DNA from 2 places in the Patulibacter ginsengiterrae genome. Region 2 is predicted to be linked to the other one. Evidence: riboswitches for the same ligand, from Rfam matches in the RefSeq annotation. Region 2 holds a riboswitch; the other holds the start of a gene.
What was found. Region 2 has a riboswitch for S-adenosylmethionine ahead of thrC (threonine synthase). Riboswitches for the same ligand answer to the same signal wherever they lie in the genome.
Positions count from the first base shown of each region.

Region 1: another riboswitch for S-adenosylmethionine. It lies ahead of ACVUH9_RS21380 (aminotransferase class V-fold PLP-dependent enzyme); the one in region 2 lies ahead of thrC (threonine synthase).

Region 1 is NZ_JBWDOG010000027.1:18,512-22,706, forward strand. It holds gene ACVUH9_RS21375 (NAD-dependent epimerase/dehydratase family protein) at 1-623, shown strand, start outside; gene ACVUH9_RS21380 (aminotransferase class V-fold PLP-dependent enzyme) at 662-2,053, opposite strand; SAM riboswitch class IV at 2,086-2,209, opposite strand; gene ACVUH9_RS21385 (polysaccharide deacetylase family protein) at 2,310-3,029, opposite strand; gene ACVUH9_RS21390 (DMT family transporter) at 3,105-4,154, shown strand; gene ACVUH9_RS21395 (MGDG synthase family glycosyltransferase) at 4,055-4,195, opposite strand, start outside.
Region 2 is NZ_JBWDOG010000002.1:227,883-232,077, reverse strand. It holds gene ACVUH9_RS04500 (acyltransferase family protein) at 1-83, shown strand, start outside; gene ACVUH9_RS04495 (ubiquitin-like small modifier protein 1) at 221-502, opposite strand; gene thrC (threonine synthase) at 502-1,797, opposite strand; SAM riboswitch class I at 1,865-1,963, opposite strand; gene ACVUH9_RS04485 (magnesium transporter CorA family protein) at 2,177-3,172, shown strand; gene ACVUH9_RS04480 (class I SAM-dependent methyltransferase) at 3,214-3,906, opposite strand; gene ACVUH9_RS04475 (diacylglycerol/lipid kinase family protein) at 3,955-4,195, shown strand, end outside.

The DNA of each region.
Region 1 (4,195 bases), on a different contig from region 2:
GCGTCGACCGCGTCGTCTACGCCTCGACGATCTGGGTCTACGACGGCTGCGCCGCCGAGCAGGTCGACGAGGACAGCCCGCTCGGGCTGCCCAAGCACCTCTACACCGCGACCAAGATCGCCGGCGAGATGTACTGCCGCTCGTACTCCGAGCTGTTCGGGGTGACGACGACGATCCTGCGGTTCGGGATCCCCTACGGCCCGCGTGCCCGCCCGGCCGCGGTCGTCCCGCAGTTCGTGCGCAAGGCGCTGGCGGGCGATCCGCTGACGATCGCCGGCAAGGGCGACCAGACCCGCCGGTTCGTCTACGTCGAGGACCTCGCCGACGGCTGCGTCGCCGGGCTGCTGCCGCAGGCCGCCGACCGCGTCTACAACCTGGTCGGGGTCGAGGAGACGACGATCCTGGAGATCGCCGAGGTCGTCCGCGACCTGCTCGGCGACGTCGACATCGTGCACGTCGAAGGCCGCCCCGGCGACTTCAAGGGTGCCGTCGTCGACCACCGCCGGGCCGAGCAGGAGCTGGGCTGGACGGCGACTACCGGGTTCGCCGACGGCGTCGCCCGCTACCTCGAGTGGCACCAGGCCGACCAGGCCCGGCAGCCGAACCCGGTCGTCGAGGGCTGAACGCCGCCCCGACCACCCGGGGCGGCGGAGCCGGCCGCTCAGCCGGCGCCGCAGGGCGACGGCGCGACCAGCGCCGCCGACTGCAGCCCGGAGCCGGCCCACGCGACCTGGTCGCGGGTGTCGTGCTCCGGGGCCCAGCCGGTCGGCCCCTCGACGTAGCGGTGGCGCGGGCCCGCGTCGACCAGCTCGGTGAGCGCCGCGACCAGGCGGTCGGCGTTCTCCAGCTGCGAGCCGAGGCCGAAGCTGGCCCGCAGCGCGCCCTCCGGCAGGCCGAACCGCTCCAGCAGCGGGTGGGCGCAGAAGCGACCGTCGCGGACGCCGATCCCGTGCTCGGCCGAGAGGTAGGCGCCGACGTGGCCGGGGGCGTAGCCGTCGACGGTCAGCGCGACCACGCCGACCGCGTCGGCGCTGTCGCTCCAGATCCGCAGCGGGGTGATCGCCGACAGCCCGGCGATCCCCTCCAGGACCCGCTCCCGCAGCGCCCGCTCGTGGGCCTCGCGCGGGTCCACGCCGGCCGTGCCGACGAGCCCGTCGATCGTCTCGAAGGCGGCGGCGAGCGCGACCGCGCCGGACAGGTTCGGGGTGCCGGCCTCGTGCCGGCGCGGCCCGTCGGTCCAGCTGACCGCGTCGACGGTCACCTCGCGGACCGCCCCGCCACCCGCCAGGTACGGCTCGCCCGCGTCCAGCCAGTCGCCGCGACCGACGAGCACGCCGACCCCGTAGGGGGCGTAGAGCTTGTGCCCGGAGACCGCCAGGTAGTCGACGCCGAGCGCGGCGATCGCGACCGAGCGGTGCGGCGCCAGCTGGGCCGCGTCGACGAAGGTGCGGGCGCCGTGGGTCCGGGCCAGCGTGACGATCCGCTCGATCGGCAGCAGCTCGCCGGTCACGTTCGACGCGCCGGTGATCGCGACCAGCGCGGTCGGCCGGTCGGCCAGCGCCTGCTCGAGCCGCAGCAGGGTCTCCTCGATCGTCTCGGCGTGGGCGACGCAGCGGTGGCCGCCGGCCGTCCGCTGCCACGGCAGCAGGTTCGCGTGGTGCTCGACGTCGAGGGTGACGACGTCGCCCGCGTCGGCCGGCACGCAGCCCGCGAGCAGGTTGGTGGCGTCGGTCGTGTTGCGGGTGAAGATGACGTGGTCGTCGGTGCGGGCGCCGAGCGCCGCGCCGACCGTGGCCCGCGCCTGCTCGTAGAGGTTGCTGGAGATCTGCGACGGCAGACCGGCGCCGCGGTGGACGCTGCCGCTGAAGGGCAGGACGCAGGCCACGCGATCGGCCACGGCGGGCAGGGCGGGAGCGGTCGCGCCGTAGTCGAGGTTGGCGTAGCGGACGGTGCTGCCGTCGAGCAATGGGACGCGCAGGTCGCCGCCGATCACGGGGGTCAGCGGCTGCTCGGCGCAGGCGGGGTCCAGGACGGGCCTGTCGATGGTGCTCATGGGGGTCTCCGTGGGTCGGGACCCGCTCGACGGGTCCGCGCTTGCAGGCGCAGGACCCTGTGAGGGCCTGCGCGGCCTGGTCTTCACCCGGGGCACCCCACCGCGGTGGAGGGTTGCCGGCCAGCGAGCCGGGGCTTGTCGCTGGCACTCTTGACCGCGATCGATAGTAGCAAACCCGATCCGGTTCCCGGGTATCCAAATCGCGTGTACGGCGCACCGTTTTCGAGGTCGGGAACCCGGGTCGGAGGGGCGCGGGCTACCAGCGCGCCGGGACCGGAGCCGTCGTCAGGCCGGCCGCCGCGATCCGCTCGAGGACCGTCGGCAGCGCCGAAGCGGTCGCCCGCCACGAGTCCGGATCGCTGTAGTCGTCGGCGTCGTGGAGCAGCAGCACGTCGCCGGCGGTGAGGTCGCGGGCGACCTCGTCGGCGATGCTCGTCGCGGTCGCGTCGGCCCGCCAGTCGTGGCCCCAGCGACTCCACAGCAGCGGCCGCCAGCCGCGCCGGGCCAACTCGCCGGGGGTCGTCGGCGCGTAGATCCCGTAGGGCGCGCGGTGGACCGGCAGCAGCGCGTCGCCGGCGATCGCGGCGATCGTCGCGTGCGCGCGGTCGAGGTCGTCGCGGACCGCGCCCGGCGTCCGCCGCAGCAGCAGCCGGTGGCGGTCGCCGTGGATCGCGACCCGGTGCCCGGCGGCGACGATCTCGGCCAGCAGGCCACCGGTCCGCCGGACCTGCTCGCCGACGCAGAAGAAGGTCGCCGTGGCGCCGTGCTCGCGCAGCGCCTCGAGCACGGCCGGGGTCCCCTGCGGGTGGGGGCCGTCGTCGAAGGTCACCGCGACCGCCCCGGCCAGCGGCAGCCGCCGGGTCAGGCCGAGCGCCCCGGCCAGCGGCGGCAGCAGCGGGGCGAGCGCCGGCAGCGACCAGCCGACGCCGGCGGTGACCACGGCCGTGGAGGCGACGAGGGCGGGGACGGCGCGCACCCCGGGATCGTCGCACGCCCGGGGCCTCGCCAGGCCACGATGGCGGGGCGCCGGGCGGTGCGACATGCTGCGGTGGTGCCCTCGTCCGACGTCCTGCTCGGGCTGCTGTTCGCGGCGGCCGCCGCCGCCTGCTTCGACGGCGCGGTCGTCCTGCAGGCGACGGAGGCCCAGGCGGTCGACGACGAGCACGGCCTGCGCCCGTCGCTGATCACCCGCCTGGTCCGGCGCCCGAAGTGGCTGTTGGGCACGGCGATCGCCACGCTCGGCTGGCCGCTCCAGCTCGCCGCCTTCGCGCTCGCCCCGATCACGCTCGTCCAGCCGACGCTCGCGCTCGGGCTGGTCCTGCTGCTGGTGCTCGGCTCGCGGATCCTCGGCGAGCACGTGCCGCGCGCCTCGTGGATCGCCGCCGGCTGCGTGATGGTCGGAGTCGCCGTGCTGGCCGTGGTCGCCCCCGAGCGGACCGACGCGCTGCCCGACCGGACCCGGCTGATCGTGATCTCGGCGGTCCTGGTCGTGGTGATCGTCGCCCCCTTCGTGCGCGGGCAGGCCCGGTCCGGCGCCTGGCTGCTGATCGCCTCGGCCGGCTCCGCCTTCGCGCTCTCGGCGCTGACCGGCAAGCTGGTCGTGACCGAGCTCGAGCACGGCCGGCCGCTCGCCGCCCTCGCCTGGGCCGCGGCGACCGCGGCCGCCGCCGGGACCGGCTTCCTCGTCGACATGACCGCCCTCCAGCGGTTCCCCGCGACCCGCGTGGCCCCGCCGATGTTCGTGCTCGAGACCGCGATCCCGGTCGCCGTCGCCCCGGTCCTGCTGCACGAGAGCTGGGGTGACACGCCGGGTGGCGGGATCGTCGTCGTGCTCGCCCTGCTGCTGGTGCTGGCCGGGGGCGTCGGCCTCGGACGCTCGCACGCCGTGCTCGCGATCGAGCACCCCGAGGGGCCGGCCGGGCCGACCGGCGCCGACGGCCGTGAGCGCCCGGACGAGACCGTGACCGGGGACGGCGCCCGCCGCGGAGCGACCGACCCCGCTCAGGCGGCCGCGACCGGCAGCGGCGACGCGGCCCGCGCCGCGACCGATCCCGCCGCGAGCTCGACGATCAACTCGGCTGCCGAGCGCCGCGCGCCGTAGCCGAAGTCGGCGACCGGCCCGTCGGCCAGCGCCCCGCGGAC
Region 2 (4,195 bases):
TGGAGCGTCCCGCGATCGACTGGGCGCGTCGCCGGATGCCGTCTCGGGGTCCGCGACGCCCGGCCCTCGCCACCGGCGACTGACCGGGTCGCGGCCGGCGACGCTCCGAGCCGGCAATCGGCTGGGGACCGCCGCGAGCGACGTTCCGAGCATCCTCAGCGGACGACGGCGTCCGCGCTCGACCGGGTCCCGGGCACGGCGCCCGGGACCTCTCGGTCGCTCAGCGGCCGCCGGCCACGGCCGGCAGGATCTGCAGCTCCTGGCGGTCGGAGACCGGGGTCGAGAGCCCGTCGCCGAAGCGGATGTCGTCGCCGTCGAGGTAGACGTTGACGAACCGGCGGAGATCGCCGTTGCCGTCCGTCAGGCTGGAGCGCAGCTCGGGGTGGACCTCGAACAGGCTCTCCAGGACGGTGCCGACCGTCGTGCCCTCGGACTGGACCTTGCCCTGTCCGCCGGTCGCGTCACGCAGCTGCGTCGGAATCTTGATCGTCACCGTGGCCATCAGACCGTCACCTCCGTGCGGAGCTCCGCATCGCGTTCGAACTGCTCGAAGTTCGCGTCGATCTCGTGGCACGCGAAGGTGCCGCGGACCGCGTCGAGGGTCTTCAGGCCCTCACCGGTGATCACGATCACCACGCGCTCGTCGGCCCCGATCCGGCCGGACTCGGCGAGCTTCTGCAGCGTTGCGGTCGTGACCCCGCCGGCGGTCTCCGTGAAGATCCCGGTCGTCTCGGCCAGCAGCCGGATCCCGGCGCGGATCTCGTCGTCGGTGACCTCGTCGATCGTGCCGTTCGTCTGGCGTGCCAGCTCGATCGCGTAGGGGCCGTCGGCCGGGTTGCCGATCGCCAGCGACTTGGCGATCGTGTCCGGGCGGACCGGCCGGCAGACGTCGTGCCCGGCCGCGAACGCGGAGGCGACCGGGTTGCAGCCGGCGGCCTGGGCGCCGCTCATGGTCGGTACCCGGCTGCCCTCGCTCAGCAGCCCGAGGTCGAGCCACTCCTGGAAGCCCTTGCCGATCTTGGTGAAGAGCGAGCCGGAGGCGATCGGAGCGACGATCCGGTCCGGGCTCTGCCAGCCCAGCTGCTCGGCGATCTCGTACGCCAGGGTCTTGGAGCCCTCGGCGTAGTACGGCCGCATGTTGACGTTGACGAACGCCCAGTCGGGCCGCTCGCCGGCGATCTCGGTACAGAGCCGGTTGACGTCGTCGTAGTTGCCGCGAACCGTCACCACCCGGGCGCCGTAGATCCCGGTCGCCAGGATCTTCTGCTCCTCGAGATCGGCGGGGATGAAGACGTAGACGGGCATCCCCAGCGCGGCGCCGGCGGCGGCGACGGCGTTGGCGAGGTTGCCGGTCGAGGCGCAGGCCAGGGTCGTGAAGCCGAGCTCCTTGGCGCGAGCGGCCGCGACGGCGACGACCCGGTCCTTGAACGAGTGCGTCGGGTTCGCCGCGTCGTTCTTGACCCAGACCTCGCGCAGGCCGAGGCGCTCGGCGAGGCGGTCGGCGCGGACCAGCGGCGTGCTGCCGGCCGGCAGGCCGGCGAGGCCCGCGGTCTCGCCGGGACCCGATGGGGCGAGCGTCGGAACACGCTCGACCGGCAGGAAGTCGGCGTAGCGCCAGATGCTCGCCGGGCCGGCCTGGATCCGCCGGCGGATCGACGCGGCGAGGCCCTCGTCACCGTCGGCCGCGAGGTCGGCGTACTTGACCTCCAGGGGCCCGAAGCACTTCGCGCAGACGAACTGCGCTTCGAGGGGGTACGTGCTGCCGCATTCGCGGCAGGCGAGCGATGTTGCTGCCATGAGCTGTCTGTCTCCGGAGTCGGTCCTTCGCCGAAAAGGTGTGGCGAAGGTCCGGTACAGGTCCAGCCACACATCTCTCTGGAATTGGCACCTCTTCGCGTCGGCGTGATTCGCGATGGTTGCCGGGGGTTCAACGGGCCAGTCCCTCCCCCCCTCTGGATGTGTTGATCGATGTCCGCTCCTGAGACTAGCAAGCCGACGACCGAAATACTTCCGCTTTGCCGGGAATTCGCCCGGGCGCGTCGCCCCCGGCCGGGTGGCCCCCGCGAGCGCGGCGAGCGGGCGTCCGACGACGCGGCTCCCACGCCGCTGCCCGACCGGGCCCCGAGTACACTTGGGTGCATCGTGCCGACCGCCCTCGACGATCCCCTCAGTCCGGATGCCGACGTTTCCCCGTCCGCGATTCGGGTTCGGTACCCGGCCGGCTGAAGCCACCCCAGTCGGGCAGGAAGAGCCCGACGTCCCCCAGATCGAGATCGTCGAGGCCCACGGCCTCCGATGGGTCAACGTCCAGCGTCCCGGGCGGCTCGAGTTCGCCTGGTTGCGGGAGCAGTTCGACTTCCACGCGCTCGACTACGAGGACGTCTCCTCGCGCAACCAGCGCCCGAAGGTCGACGTCTACGACGACTACCTGTTCGTCGTCCTGCACTTCCCCGACTACGACAAGACGATCGGCCGCCTCAACGCCGCCGAGCTCGACGTCTTCGTCGGCCCCGACTACGTCCTCACGATCCCCAACCGCCCGCTGCGGACGATCGACTACCTCTTCAGCCGGGTCGAGCAGCGCGAGGACGAGCGCGAGAAGCTCTTCTCGAAGGGCGCCGGCTACCTCCTCTACCGGATCATCGACGAGTGCGTCGACGCCTCGTTCCCGATGCTGCGCAAGATCGGCAACAAGCTCGAGCAGCTCGAGGAGGACATCTTCGAGGGGCGTTCGAAGGAGATCGTCCGCGACATCTCCAACGCCAAGCAGGAGATCATCAACTTCCGCAAGATCGTCCGCCCGCAGCGGGTGGCGCTGAAGGACCTCAACGCCGCTCGGCGCTACCTCGCCGAGGACGAGGACCTCTACTTCGACGACATCAACGACGCGTCGGAGCGGATCTGGGACATGCTGGAGAACTTCAAGGAGGTGAGCGAGGCGCTCGAGAGCTCGAACGAGTCGGTCCTCGCCCACCAGCAGTCCGGGGCCCTGAACGTCCTCACCGCGATCAGCGTGATCGTCCTGCCGCTGACGCTGCTGGCGTCGATCTGGGGCATGAACGTCCACGTGCCCGGCCAGGACAACGCGGTCTGGTTCTTCGGCCTCGTCGGCGCGATGGTGACGCTGCTCGGCGCGATGGTCTGGTGGTTCCGCCGCAACGACCTGCTGTAGTCGGCCGGCCCGGTCCCCGGCCCACCCGTCCTCGGGTGCCGCTACTCGCGGCGGGCGAGCACCACGCAGCGGGTCGTGCCCGAGCCCTCGATCCGCTCCAGGATCAGCTGCTCCTGGTGCGCGATCGCGGCCAGCGTCTCGAGGTCGACCGCCGTACCCCGCCAGAGCGGGTGGGCGCTGACGTACTCGGGCAGGCTGCTCTCGCCCGGGAGCAGCGGGGCGGGCGTCCCGGATCGGACGTCGAAGACCGCGGTCGCGTCGGGCCGAAGGACGCGGCCGAGCTCGCGCAGCACGTCGCCGATCAGGCCGACGGTCGGCAGGTGCGGCAGCAGCCCGAGCAGGAGCACCGCGTCGGCGGTCCCGTCGGCGACTGGACGCAGCGCGCCGGCGTGGGCCGGGTGCCAGGTCACGTTCTCCAGCGACGCGTGCCGTTCGCGGCCCGCAGCGAGCATGCTCGGAGCGATGTCGCAGGCGATCACCGCGTCGGCCCGGTGAGCGAGCGCACCGGTGACCCGACCGGCGCCACAGCCGACGTCGACCGCGACCCGGGCTCCCTCCAGGCTGAAGCCGACCAGATCCTCGAGCGCGTCGAGCAGGTCCTCGCCAGACGCCACGAACGAGAACTCGTCGACGGGCGGCGCGCCCGGCACGGAGTAGCGCAGCGGATCCTCGCGACCGCGGGCGTCCCAGAAGCGGGCGATCCGTTCGAGGGCGGGGTCGTCGAGCGGCGGCACGACCGGCGATGCTACTTCCCTTCACCGGTGCGTAACGTGAAGGCCCCGATGGTGTCCTCAAGCTTCGTGCCCGCCCCCGCGCCCTCCCCCGACGCCTCGGCCCTGACCTCGACCGAGCGTCGACGGCTGGCGGTCATCGTCAATCCGAACGCGACGACGACCTCGGCCCGGCTCCGGAGCCTCGTCGTCCACGCGCTCTCGCACCGCTACGACGTCGAGCCCGTCGACACCGAGGGACCGATGCACGCGGTCGCCCTCGCCCGCGAGGCGGCCGCGACCGGCGTCGACG